Regions from separate parts of the Streptomyces sp. NPDC037401 genome, predicted to be linked through region 2. Evidence: riboswitches for the same ligand, from Rfam matches in the RefSeq annotation. Region 2 holds a riboswitch; the other holds the start of a gene.
What was found. Region 2 has a riboswitch for glycine ahead of gcvP (aminomethyl-transferring glycine dehydrogenase). Riboswitches for the same ligand answer to the same signal wherever they lie in the genome.

Region 1: another riboswitch for glycine. It lies ahead of gcvT (glycine cleavage system aminomethyltransferase GcvT); the one in region 2 lies ahead of gcvP (aminomethyl-transferring glycine dehydrogenase).

The regions. Positions count from the first base shown of each region.
Region 1 is NZ_JBVJWO010000002.1:248,135-253,417, reverse strand. Features, by position in the region: gene glyA (serine hydroxymethyltransferase) at 63-1,319, opposite strand; gene gcvH (glycine cleavage system protein GcvH) at 1,340-1,714, opposite strand; gene gcvT (glycine cleavage system aminomethyltransferase GcvT) at 1,791-2,906, opposite strand; glycine riboswitch at 3,074-3,183, opposite strand; gene ACZ7H1_RS02665 (AAA family ATPase) at 3,333-4,055, shown strand; gene ACZ7H1_RS02660 (enhanced serine sensitivity protein SseB) at 4,095-4,865, shown strand; gene ACZ7H1_RS02655 (enhanced serine sensitivity protein SseB C-terminal domain-containing protein) at 4,974-5,283, shown strand, end outside.
Region 2 is NZ_JBVJWO010000061.1:7,830-13,112, forward strand. Features, by position in the region: gene gcvP (aminomethyl-transferring glycine dehydrogenase) at 1-2,725, opposite strand, end outside; glycine riboswitch at 2,785-2,919, opposite strand; glycine riboswitch at 2,920-3,030, opposite strand; gene ACZ7H1_RS36360 (PRC-barrel domain-containing protein) at 3,145-3,534, shown strand; gene ACZ7H1_RS36365 (DNA polymerase IV) at 3,438-4,895, opposite strand; gene ACZ7H1_RS36370 (MerR family transcriptional regulator) at 4,938-5,283, opposite strand, start outside.

The sequences.
Region 1 (5,283 bases), on a different contig from region 2:
GGGGTCCGGGCCTGGAAGACGGCAGGCTACCGGACCCCTTCGGGCGTCTGACCTGAGTGCCGCTAGAGCGACGGGTACAGCGGGTGCTTCGCGGCGAGCGTCGAGACGCGGGCCTTGAGGGACTCGCTGTCGTACGACGGCTTCAGGGTCTCGGCGATGATGTCCGCGACCTCGGTGAAGTCCTCCGCGCCGAAGCCGCGGGTGGCCAGGGCCGGCGTACCGATCCGCAGACCCGAGGTGACCATCGGCGGCCGCGGGTCGTTCGGGATGGCGTTGCGGTTGACCGTGATGCCGACCTCGTGGAGCCGGTCCTCGGCCTGCTGGCCGTCCAGCTCCGAGTTGCGCAGGTCCACCAGGACCAGGTGCACGTCGGTGCCGCCGGACAGCACGTCCACGCCCACGGCCTTGACGTCGTCCTGCACCAGGCGCTCGGCGATGATCTTCGCGCCGGCCAGGGTGCGCTCCTGGCGCTCCTTGAACTCGGGCGAGGCCGCGACCTTGAAGGAGACGGCCTTGGCCGCGATCACGTGCTCCAGCGGGCCGCCCTGCTGACCCGGGAAGACCGCGGAGTTGATCTTCTTGGCGAGCTCCTGCGTGGACAGGATCACGCCGCCGCGCGGACCGCCGAGGGTCTTGTGCGTGGTCGTGGTGACGACGTGGGCGTGCGGCACCGGGTTCGGGTGCAGGCCCGCGGCGACCAGACCGGCGAAGTGCGCCATGTCGACCATCAGGTACGCGCCGACCTCGTCCGCGATGCGGCGGAAGGCGGCGAAGTCCAGCTGGCGCGGGTACGCGGACCAGCCGGCGACGATCAGCTGCGGCTTGGTCTCCTTGGCGAGGCGCTCGACCTCGGCCATGTCCACCCGGCCGGACTCGTCGACGTGGTACGGGACCACGTTGTAGAGCTTGCCGGAGAAGTTGATCTTCATGCCGTGGGTCAGGTGACCACCGTGGGCGAGGTTCAGGCCCATGATCGTGTCGCCCGGCTTCAGCAGCGCGAACATCGCGGCGGCGTTGGCCTGCGCACCCGAGTGGGGCTGCACGTTGGCGGCCTCGGCGCCGAAGAGCGCCTTGATGCGGTCGATCGCGATCTGCTCGACCACGTCGACGTGCTCGCAGCCGCCGTAGTAGCGGCGGCCGGGGTAGCCCTCGGCGTACTTGTTGGTCAGGACCGAGCCCTGGGCCTCCATGACCGCGACCGGAGCGAAGTTCTCCGAGGCGATCATTTCCAGGGTCGACTGCTGGCGGTGGAGCTCGGCGTCGACGGCGGCGGCGACGTCGGGGTCCAGCTCGTGGAGGGGGGTGTTCAGAAGCGACATCGGATTCCCTCTAGGTGTGGTCAGCCCGCGAACTGGGTGTACTCGTCGGCGGAGAGCAGGTCGGCCGGCTCCTCCGCCACGCGCACCTTGAACAGCCAGCCGCCCTCGAAGGGGGCGGTGTTCACGAGCGCCGGGTCGTCGACCACGTTCTGGTTGGCCTCGACGACCTCGCCGGTGATCGGGGCGTACAGGTCGCTGACCGACTTGGTGGACTCGAGTTCGCCGCAGGTCTCGCCCGCGGTCACGGTGTCGCCCACCGCGGGGAGCTGGGCGTAGACGACGTCACCGAGCGCGTTGGCCGCGAACTCCGTGATGCCGACCGTCGCGACGCCGTCCTCGGCGACCGACACCCACTCGTGCTCCTTGGTGTAGCGCAGCTGCTGGGGGTTGCTCATGACCTGATTCTCCTGGATACGGGGGAGTGCATGCGGACAGTGGTCTTGCAGAGGTCGTGCGGGAGGTGCCGGAAGGTCACTTCTGCCGCTTGTAGAACGGCAGCGCCACGACCTCGTAGGCCTCATGCGTACCGCGGATGTCGACGCCGACACCGGAGGTGCCGGGCGCGGCGTGGGCCGCGTCGACGTACGCCATGGCGATCGGCTTGCCCAGCGTCGGGGACGGGGCGCCGGAGGTGACCTCGCCGATGACGGCGCCGTCCGCGACGACCGGGAAACCGGCGCGCGGGACGCGGCGGCCCTCGGCGATCAGGCCGACCAGCTTGCGCGGCGGGTTGTCCGCGGCGCGCTCGGCGGCGGCCTCCAGGGCCGCGCGGCCGACGAAGTCGCCTTCCTTCTCGAACTTCACGACCCGGCCCAGGCCCGCGTCGAACGGCGTCAGGCCGGTGGTCAGCTCGTGCCCGTACAGCGGCATGCCCGCCTCCAGGCGCAGCGTGTCGCGGCAGGACAGGCCCGCCGGGACCAGGCCGACGCCCTCGCCGGCCTTCAGCAGGGCCGTCCACAGCTCGACCGCGTGCTCGGGCTTGACGAACAGCTCGAAGCCGTCCTCACCGGTGTAGCCGGTACGGGCGATCAGCGCGGGGACCCCGGCGACGGTGCCCGGCAGGCCGGCGTAGTACTTCAGGCCGTCCAGGTCGGCGTCGGTGAGGGACGCGAGGATGCCGGGGGACTCGGGGCCCTGCACGGCGATCAGCGCGTAGGCGTCGCGGTCGTCGCGGACCTCGGTGTCGAAGCCGGCGGCGCGCGCGGTCAGGGCGTCGAGGACGACCTGCGCGTTGGAGGCGTTCGCGACGACCATGTACTCGGTCTCGCCGAGGCGGTAGACGATCAGGTCGTCGACGATCCCGCCGTCTTCCTGGCAGATGTGCGTGTAGCGGGCGCGGCCGACGCCCACGGTGGAGATGTTGCCGACCAGTGCGTAGTCCAGGGCCTTGACGGCCTCCGGGCCGGTCAGGGTGATCTCGCCCATGTGCGAGAGGTCGAACAGGCCGGCCTTGGTGCGGACGGCGTTGTGCTCGTCGCGCTCGCTGGCGTAGCGGAGCGGCATGTCCCAGCCGGCGAAGTCGGTCATGGTCGCACCGAGCGCACGGTGCACGGCGTCAAGGGCGGTCAGACGGGGGCTGTTCGTCATAAGGCTGGCTCTCCAAGGCGGGTCCGCGACGGGCTGAGGACTTTCCTCCCCATCTGTCATCGGAACCTGAGAGGTTCATCACGACCGTACGTGCATACGGAAGTGACTTGCACCTTGGGTGGAGCCGGCGGCTCGTGACAACCGCACGCCTCGCTTTTCAGATGTGCCTCGCCCGCGCGGTACGGGGCCTGAGAGATTCAAGGGAGGGACTTGCTCCTTCGGCGTCCGGCAGGCGTCCGTCATACGGACGGCTGCGGAACTCTCCCGCGCAGATTCAAGCGGCCTTTATGCAGTTGGTCGTGCAGCATGGCGCGCACATCATTGCACGGGCCGAACCCGGCCGGAACCGTGGGCGGCGCATTACCGTCTCTTTACACTCAGTGGGCATGGTGGGTCCTGGTGGCCCGACAAGGGGAGGCGATCACTGTGCGGAGATTCGGAGCCCTGGCAGGGACCGGTGCGGCCGGTACGGCCGCGGGCGTACCGGTCCAGCCCGGTGCACGCGACCGGGGGCCCTTCGGCACGGCCCGCCCCGCCGGGGCGGGGCACGTCCGTGACCTGCGCGGACGCGCGGGCCGCGGCCCCGCGCGGCTGGAGTTCGCCGACGGGGACGTCGTGGTGGTCTCCGGGCTGCCCGGCAGCGGCAAGAGCACCCTCATGAAGCGGGCCGTGCGCAGCGGCGGCATCGACTCCCAGGACGCCCGCGAGCGCTGGGAGGCCCGGACCCCGGCCGCGCTGCCGTACGCCGTCTACCGCCCCCTGGTGCGGATCGCGCACTACGCCGGGCTGTGGCGCTCCCTGCGGGCGGGCCAGAGCGTGGTCGTCCACGACTGCGGCACCCAGGCCTGGGTCCGCGCCCTGCTGGCCCGCGCGGCCCGCGCCCGCGGCCGCGACCTGCACCTGCTGCTGCTCGACGCGACCCCCGCGGAAGCCCTGTCCGGCCAGGCGGCGCGCGGCCGCGGGGTCTCCGCGTACGCCTTCGGACGCCACCGGGCCACGGTGGCGCGGCTCCTCGGCGCCGCGGAGCAGGGCCGGCTGCCGGCCGGCTGCGCCTCGGTGGTCCTCCTGGACCGCGCGGCGGCCGCCGGCCTCACGTCGATCGGCTTCGCCCCCGAAACCCGCCCCGGACGCCCGCACGGCACCCTCTAGGGTCTACACGTCGGCAGTGGGGAAAGGGCGCGGGTGAACATGCAGGACGGGACGAACGCGAGCACGTACGGGGGCGGCGCGGGCGACGGCTGGCCCGCGAACGAACTGGAGGAGACCCTCGCGGCCTCCCTCGGCAGTCCGGCCGCGGGCGGCCGGATCCTCGAAGTGCTCGGCCGCAGCCAGATCTGGGTGCCGCTGCCCGCCGGCGGCGGACCCGACAGCCCGAGCCTGTCCCTGCCCACCATGGACATCGGCGGCGCCGCCTACGTGCCCGTGTACAGCTCCCAGCAGCAGTTCACGCAGTGCGCGGGGGCCCACATGCCCTTCGCGGTGGCCCCGGCCGTGGAGTTCGCCCGGGGCCTGCCCCCGCAGCTCGGCATCGCCGTCAACCCCGAAGGCGCGGTCGGCGTACCGCTTCCCCCCGACGCCGTGGCGCAGCTGTGCCGCACCGGGCGCACCTCGCTCGACGGCCCCGCCACCGGCGGCCGGGTCCGGCTCTACGAACCCGACTGGCAGGACGACCCGGTCGACTTCCTCTCCGCCGCGGCCGAGGAGTTCCGCGCCACCGGCGTGGTCGCCTCGGCGCGCCGCTGCCTCGCGAGCATCGAGGGCGGCGATCCGGTGCTGTTCGTCGGCGTGCAGTTCACGGGCTGGGAGGCGGCCGACCGCAACGCCCCGATGGACGCCCTGTCCCGTGCGCTGGGCAGGTTCCAGCCGCGCTGGCCGGTGACCCTGCTGCTGCTCGACGCGGCCCAGGATCCGGTGGCCGACTGGATGGCGCAACACGTCCGCCCCTTCTACCTGCCGTAGCCGCCTTTAAGCTGGTTACATTTCCTGGCCGCACCCGTGCCGACACCCTTGTCGGCGGACGGCCGGAATGCGTCACGACGGGCGGACGAGGACGAAGAGGGGTACCGGGTGAGTGCGTCAGGCACGGCCGCGGCCGGGCAGCTCGAGCAGATGCTGCGCCAGGTGACGCCCGGGCGCTACGAGAGTTACGAGGCGCTCCTGCACGCCCTCGCCGAGGGGCAGCTGTGGATGCTGCTCTGGCAGGGGCAGTCCGGCGCGCCGGACGCGCAGTACGGCGGCATGGAGGTCGACGGGCTGGGCTACGCGCCCTGCGTGACCTCCCCGCAGGAGCTCGCGGCGAGCGGCTGGGGCCGCGCGTACGAGGTGGTCTCCGGCCGGGGCGTCGCCCGGGCGCTCTACCCGGACCGGTGGGGCATCT
Region 2 (5,283 bases):
CCAGCGCCGCCGCTGTGTGCGGGGCGTTGTGCAGCGGGTTGTCGTCCGCCGGCCACTCGCCCGAGGCGACCCGCTCGATCTCGCCGCGGATCGCGATCATCGCGTCGCAGAAGCGGTCCAGCTCGATGAGGTCCTCGGACTCGGTCGGCTCGATCATCAGCGTGCCGGCGACCGGGAAGGACATGGTCGGGGCGTGGAAGCCGTAGTCGATCAGGCGCTTGGCGATGTCGTCGACGCTGACGCCGGTCGCCTTCGACAGCGGGCGCAGGTCGATGATGCACTCGTGCGCGACCAGCCCGCCGGGGCCCGTGTACAGCACCGGGAAGTGCGGCTCCAGGCGCTTGGCGATGTAGTTGGCGCCGAGCACGGCCACCTGCGTGGCGCGCTTGAGGCCCTCGCCGCCCATCAGGCGCACGTACGACCAGGAGATCGGCAGGATGCCGGCCGAGCCCCAGGGGGCCGCCGAGATCGGGCCGACACCGGTCTCCGGGCCCGCGGTCGGCTGCAGCGGGTGGTTCGGCAGGTACGGCGCGAGGTGCGCGCGAACGCCGACCGGGCCGACGCCCGGACCACCGCCGCCGTGCGGGATGCAGAACGTCTTGTGCAGGTTCAGGTGCGAGACGTCGCCGCCGAAGTGACCGGGCTTGGCCAGGCCGACCAGGGCGTTCAGGTTGGCGCCGTCGACGTAGACCTGGCCGCCGGCGTCGTGCACCTGGGCGCAGATGTCGGCGACGTGCTCCTCGAACACACCGTGCGTCGACGGGTAGGTGATCATCAGCACGGCGAGCTCGTCGCGGTACTGCTCGATCTTGGCGCGCAGGTCGTCCGCGTCCACCTCGCCGTCGTCGGCGGTCTTGACGACGACGACCTTCATGCCGGCCATGACGGCGCTGGCGGCGTTGGTGCCGTGCGCCGAGGACGGGATGAGGCAGATGGTGCGCTGCTCGTCGCCGTTGGCGCGGTGGTAGGCGCGTACGGCGAGCAGACCGGCCAGCTCACCCTGCGAACCGGCGTTCGGCTGAATGGAGACCTTGTCGTAGCCGGTGACCTCGCAGAGACGTTCCTCCAGCTCGTTGATGAGCGTGGCGTAGCCCTGCGCCTGCTCCACCGGGGCGAACGGGTGCAGCTGGCCGAACTCGGGCCAGGTGACCGCTTCCATCTCGGTGGTCGCGTTGAGCTTCATGGTGCAGGAGCCCAGCGGGATCATGCCGCGGTCCAGCGCGTAGTCCTTGTCCGAGAGCTTGCGCAGGTAGCGCAGCATCGCGGTCTCGGAGCGGTGCTGGTGGAAGACCGGGTGGGTGAGGACCTCGTCCGAGCGCAGCAGCGCCTCGGGCAGCGAGTCCGCGGCGGCGGCGTCCAGCGCCTCGATGTCGGCGCTCACGCCGAAGGCGGCCCAGACGGCCTCGACGTCGGCGCGCAGGGTGGTCTCGTCGCAGGCGGCCGAGACGTGGTCGGCGTCGACCTGGAAGAGGTTGACCCCGCGCTCGCGGGCGGCGGCGACCACCTCGGCGGCCCGGCCCGGGACGCGCGCGGTGAGGGTGTCGAAGAAGGCGTCGTGCACGATCTCGACGCCGCCGGCCTTCAGGCCCTCGGCGAGGAGGACGGCGTAGCGGTGGGTGCGGCGGGCGATCGTCCGCAGCCCCTCGGGGCCGTGGTAGACGGCGTACATGCCGGCCATGACGGCGAGCAGCACCTGCGCGGTACAGATGTTGCTGGTCGCCTTCTCGCGGCGGATGTGCTGCTCGCGGGTCTGCAGCGCCAGGCGGTAGGCACGGTTGCCGTCGGCGTCGACGGAGACGCCGACGAGGCGGCCGGGCAGGGAGCGCGCGTGCTTGTCCTGCACGGCCATGTAGCCGGCGTGCGGACCGCCGAAGCCCATCGGGACGCCGAAGCGCTGGGTGGTGCCGACGGCGATGTCCGCGCCCAGCTCGCCGGGCGAGGTGAGCAGCGTCAGCGCGAGCAGGTCGGCGGCGACGGTGACGATCGCGCCGAGGCCGTGGGCCTCGTCGATCAGCGGCTTGATGTCGCGGACCGCACCGGAGGCGCCCGGGTACTGGATGAGCACGCCGTAGACGCCGCGCTCGGCGACCTCGGCCGGGATGCCCGCGGACAGGTCGGCGACGACGACCTCGATGCCGATGGGCTCGGCGCGGGTCTCGATCACGGCGACGGTCTGCGGCAGGGCGTCGGCGTCGACGAGGAAGACGTTCCCCTTGGCCTTGCCCACGCGGCGGGCCAGCGTCATGGCCTCGGCGGCCGCGGTGCCCTCGTCGAGGAGGGAGGCGCCCGAGGTGGGCAGGCCCGTCAGGTCGGCGACCACGGTCTGGAAGTTGAGGAGCGCCTCGAGGCGGCCCTGCGAGATCTCCGGCTGGTACGGCGTGTACGCGGTGTACCAGGCCGGGTTCTCCATGACGTTGCGCAGGATCACCGGCGGAGTGAACGTGCCGTAGTAGCCCAGGCCGATCATGGAAGACAGGACCTTGTTGCCGGCGGCGAGGGTGCGCAGCTCGGCGAGGACCTCGGCCTCGGTACGGGCGCCGGGGAGGTTCAGGGCCTCCGCGGTCTTGATCACGTCCGGCACCGCGGCAGCGGTGAGCTCGTCGAGCGAGCCGTAGCCGACCTGCGCGAGCATCTTGGCCTGCGCCTCGGCGTCGGGGCCGATGTGGCGCTGCTCGAAGGGGATGCCGCTCTCGAGCTGGGAGAGCGGAATACGGTGGGCGGTCATGGCGGAGGCCTCCTGGTCTCGCGACCTACGAGGGGTGCCACGACGCGGGCACCCGGACGGCCTCCCCCTCTGTCATCTCAACCTGAGAGCTTCACCGGGTCTCGTGGGGGTCGCCCGTGAGTCCCGGCTTTCACCGTCGGTGAGGCAGGGTTCCGGAACACCGCTCCGACGCCCGACCTGCTTTCCAGAGTGGCCTCGTCCGTGCGGTACGTGTGCCTGAGAGATTCCGGGGAGGAGTTGCTCCTTCGGCGCCACCGAGAGGCTCATGACGAACTCACTCGGACGGGCTCTCCCGCACAGGGTCAGCAGCCGTAAACCAGACTACCAGCGAGGTTCGTGGGGCCTCGCTCAAGTGGCCCCCACTTGAAAAATGCACTTTCGTAGTCATAACGGAGGAGTTGCGACCAAATGGAGGGACCGTGCAGACCGATATCGATCCGCGCAGCCTGATCGGCCGCAAGGCGTTCGACCGCAACGGCAACAAGATCGGCACGGTCGACGAGGTGTACCTCGACGACGCGACCGGGGAACCGGAGTGGGCGGCCGTCCGCACCGGGCTCTTCAGCAGGGACGCCTTCGTCCCGCTGGAACCCAGCGAGATGGTGGGAGAAACCCTGCGGGTGCCCTACGAACGCTCTCTCATCAAGGATGCGCCCGACTTCGGAGTGGGGCGCCACCTCTCCCCCGAGCAGGAGCTCCAGCTCTACCACCACTACGGGCTCGACGTCGCGCTGCCCGGCGACATCGCGGCCGCCGCTCCCCCGCCGCCGGACCGCGATTTCGGCCGGCTGAGCACCGACGAGGACTGAGCCACCAGCGGCAGCGGGTCCGAAGGCTCCAAGTCGGAATCGTCGACTTTGAAGGTACGGACCCGGCCCGGAGCCGAGCCCGGCTCCTCGAAGCGCACGGTCACCCGCCCCACGCCGCTGCCCTGGACCCATCCGGGTCCGTACTGCGCGTGACGGACGTCACTCCCGGCCGCCCAGCGGCGCTCCACCACGGGGGCGGGCTCCTGTGCCGCGGCCTCCGCCGCATCCTCCGTACGCCCCGCCCCAGCGCCCTCTGGAGCCCCTTCCGCCGCACGGGCCGCGATGTCCCCGGCAGCCTGCGCGAACAGATCCTCCTGCGTGTAGTCCGCCAGCCCCGACACCCCCACGCCCAGCAGCCTCACCCCGCCCGTGGTGTCGACCGCGTCCAGCAGCCGCGCGGCCGCCTCCCGTACCACCGCCGGATCGTCGGTCGGCCCGCGCAGGGTCTCGGAGCGGGTCAGCGTCGAGAAGTCGTACCGCCGCACCTTGAGCACGATCGTGCGCCCGGAGTGCCCCGAGCCCCGCAGCCGCCCCACGCACCGGTCCGCCAGCCGCTGGACCTCGGTCCGGATCCGCACCCGGTCGTGCAGGTCCACGTCGAAGGTGTCCTCGACCGACACCGACTTCGCGTCCCGCTCGGCGACCACGGCACGGTCGTCCAGCCCGAGGGCCATCCGGTACAGCGCCGCCCCGTGCGAGCGGCCCAGCATCCGAACGAGCTCGTCCTCGCCGGCCTCGGCCAGCTCCCCCACCGTCGTGATGCCCGCGCGCCGCAGGTGGTCCCCGGTGGCCGGCCCCACCCCCGGCAGCGTCCGCACCGGCATGGGGGCGAGCAGCTCCCGCTCGCTGCCCGGCTCGATCAGCACCAGCCCGTCGGGCTTGGCCTCCTCGGAGGCGATCTTGGCGAGCATCTTCGAGCCCGCGAGCCCCACCGAGCCGCTCAGCGCGGTCGCCGCCCGGATGTCCGCCCGCAGCCGCATCCCGGCCGCCCGCGCGCTCTGCGCGTCGTGGGCTGTGCCGCCGGCCTCCAGGTCCACGAAGGCCTCGTCCAGGCTCAGCGGCTCCACGAGCGGGGACAGCTCCCGCAGCAGCGCCATGACCTGGTCGCTGACCGACCGGTAGAGCGAGAAGCGGGGGACGAGGTACGCGCCGTTCGGGCACAGCCTCCGCGCCTGCGCCATCGGCATCGCGGAGTGCACCCCGAACCGCCGCGCCTCGTACGAGGCGGTCGCGACCACTCCGCGGGGCCCGAGCCCGCCGACGATCACGGGCTTTCCGTGCAGGCTCGGCTTCGCCGCCTGCTCGGCGGCGGCGAAGAAGGCATCCATGTCCAGATGCAGGATCGTCGGCGCGGATCTCACACTTCTGATGCTGCCCTACGCCACTGACAACGCCCCGGGGGGTCAGCCGGCCCGGTTGCGGCGCCTGGCGAGCTCGTCGGTGGGGTTGGGCCGGATCAGCGTCTCGCCGGTGTCGACCCGCTCGCCGTGGAGCTGCGAGAGAGCGCTCTCGACGTCGCGCCGCACCACGCCGACCGCGATGCCGAAGACGCCCTGGCCGCCCTGAAGCAAGTCGACGACCTCGTCGGGCGAGGTGCACTCGTACACGGTCGCGCCGTCGCTCATCAGCGTCATGCGCTCCAGGTCCGCGAAGCCGCGGTCGCGAAGGTGGCGGACCGCCGTGCGGATGTTCTGGAGCGCGACGCCGGTGTCCAGGAACCGCTTGACGATCTTCAGCACAACGACGTCG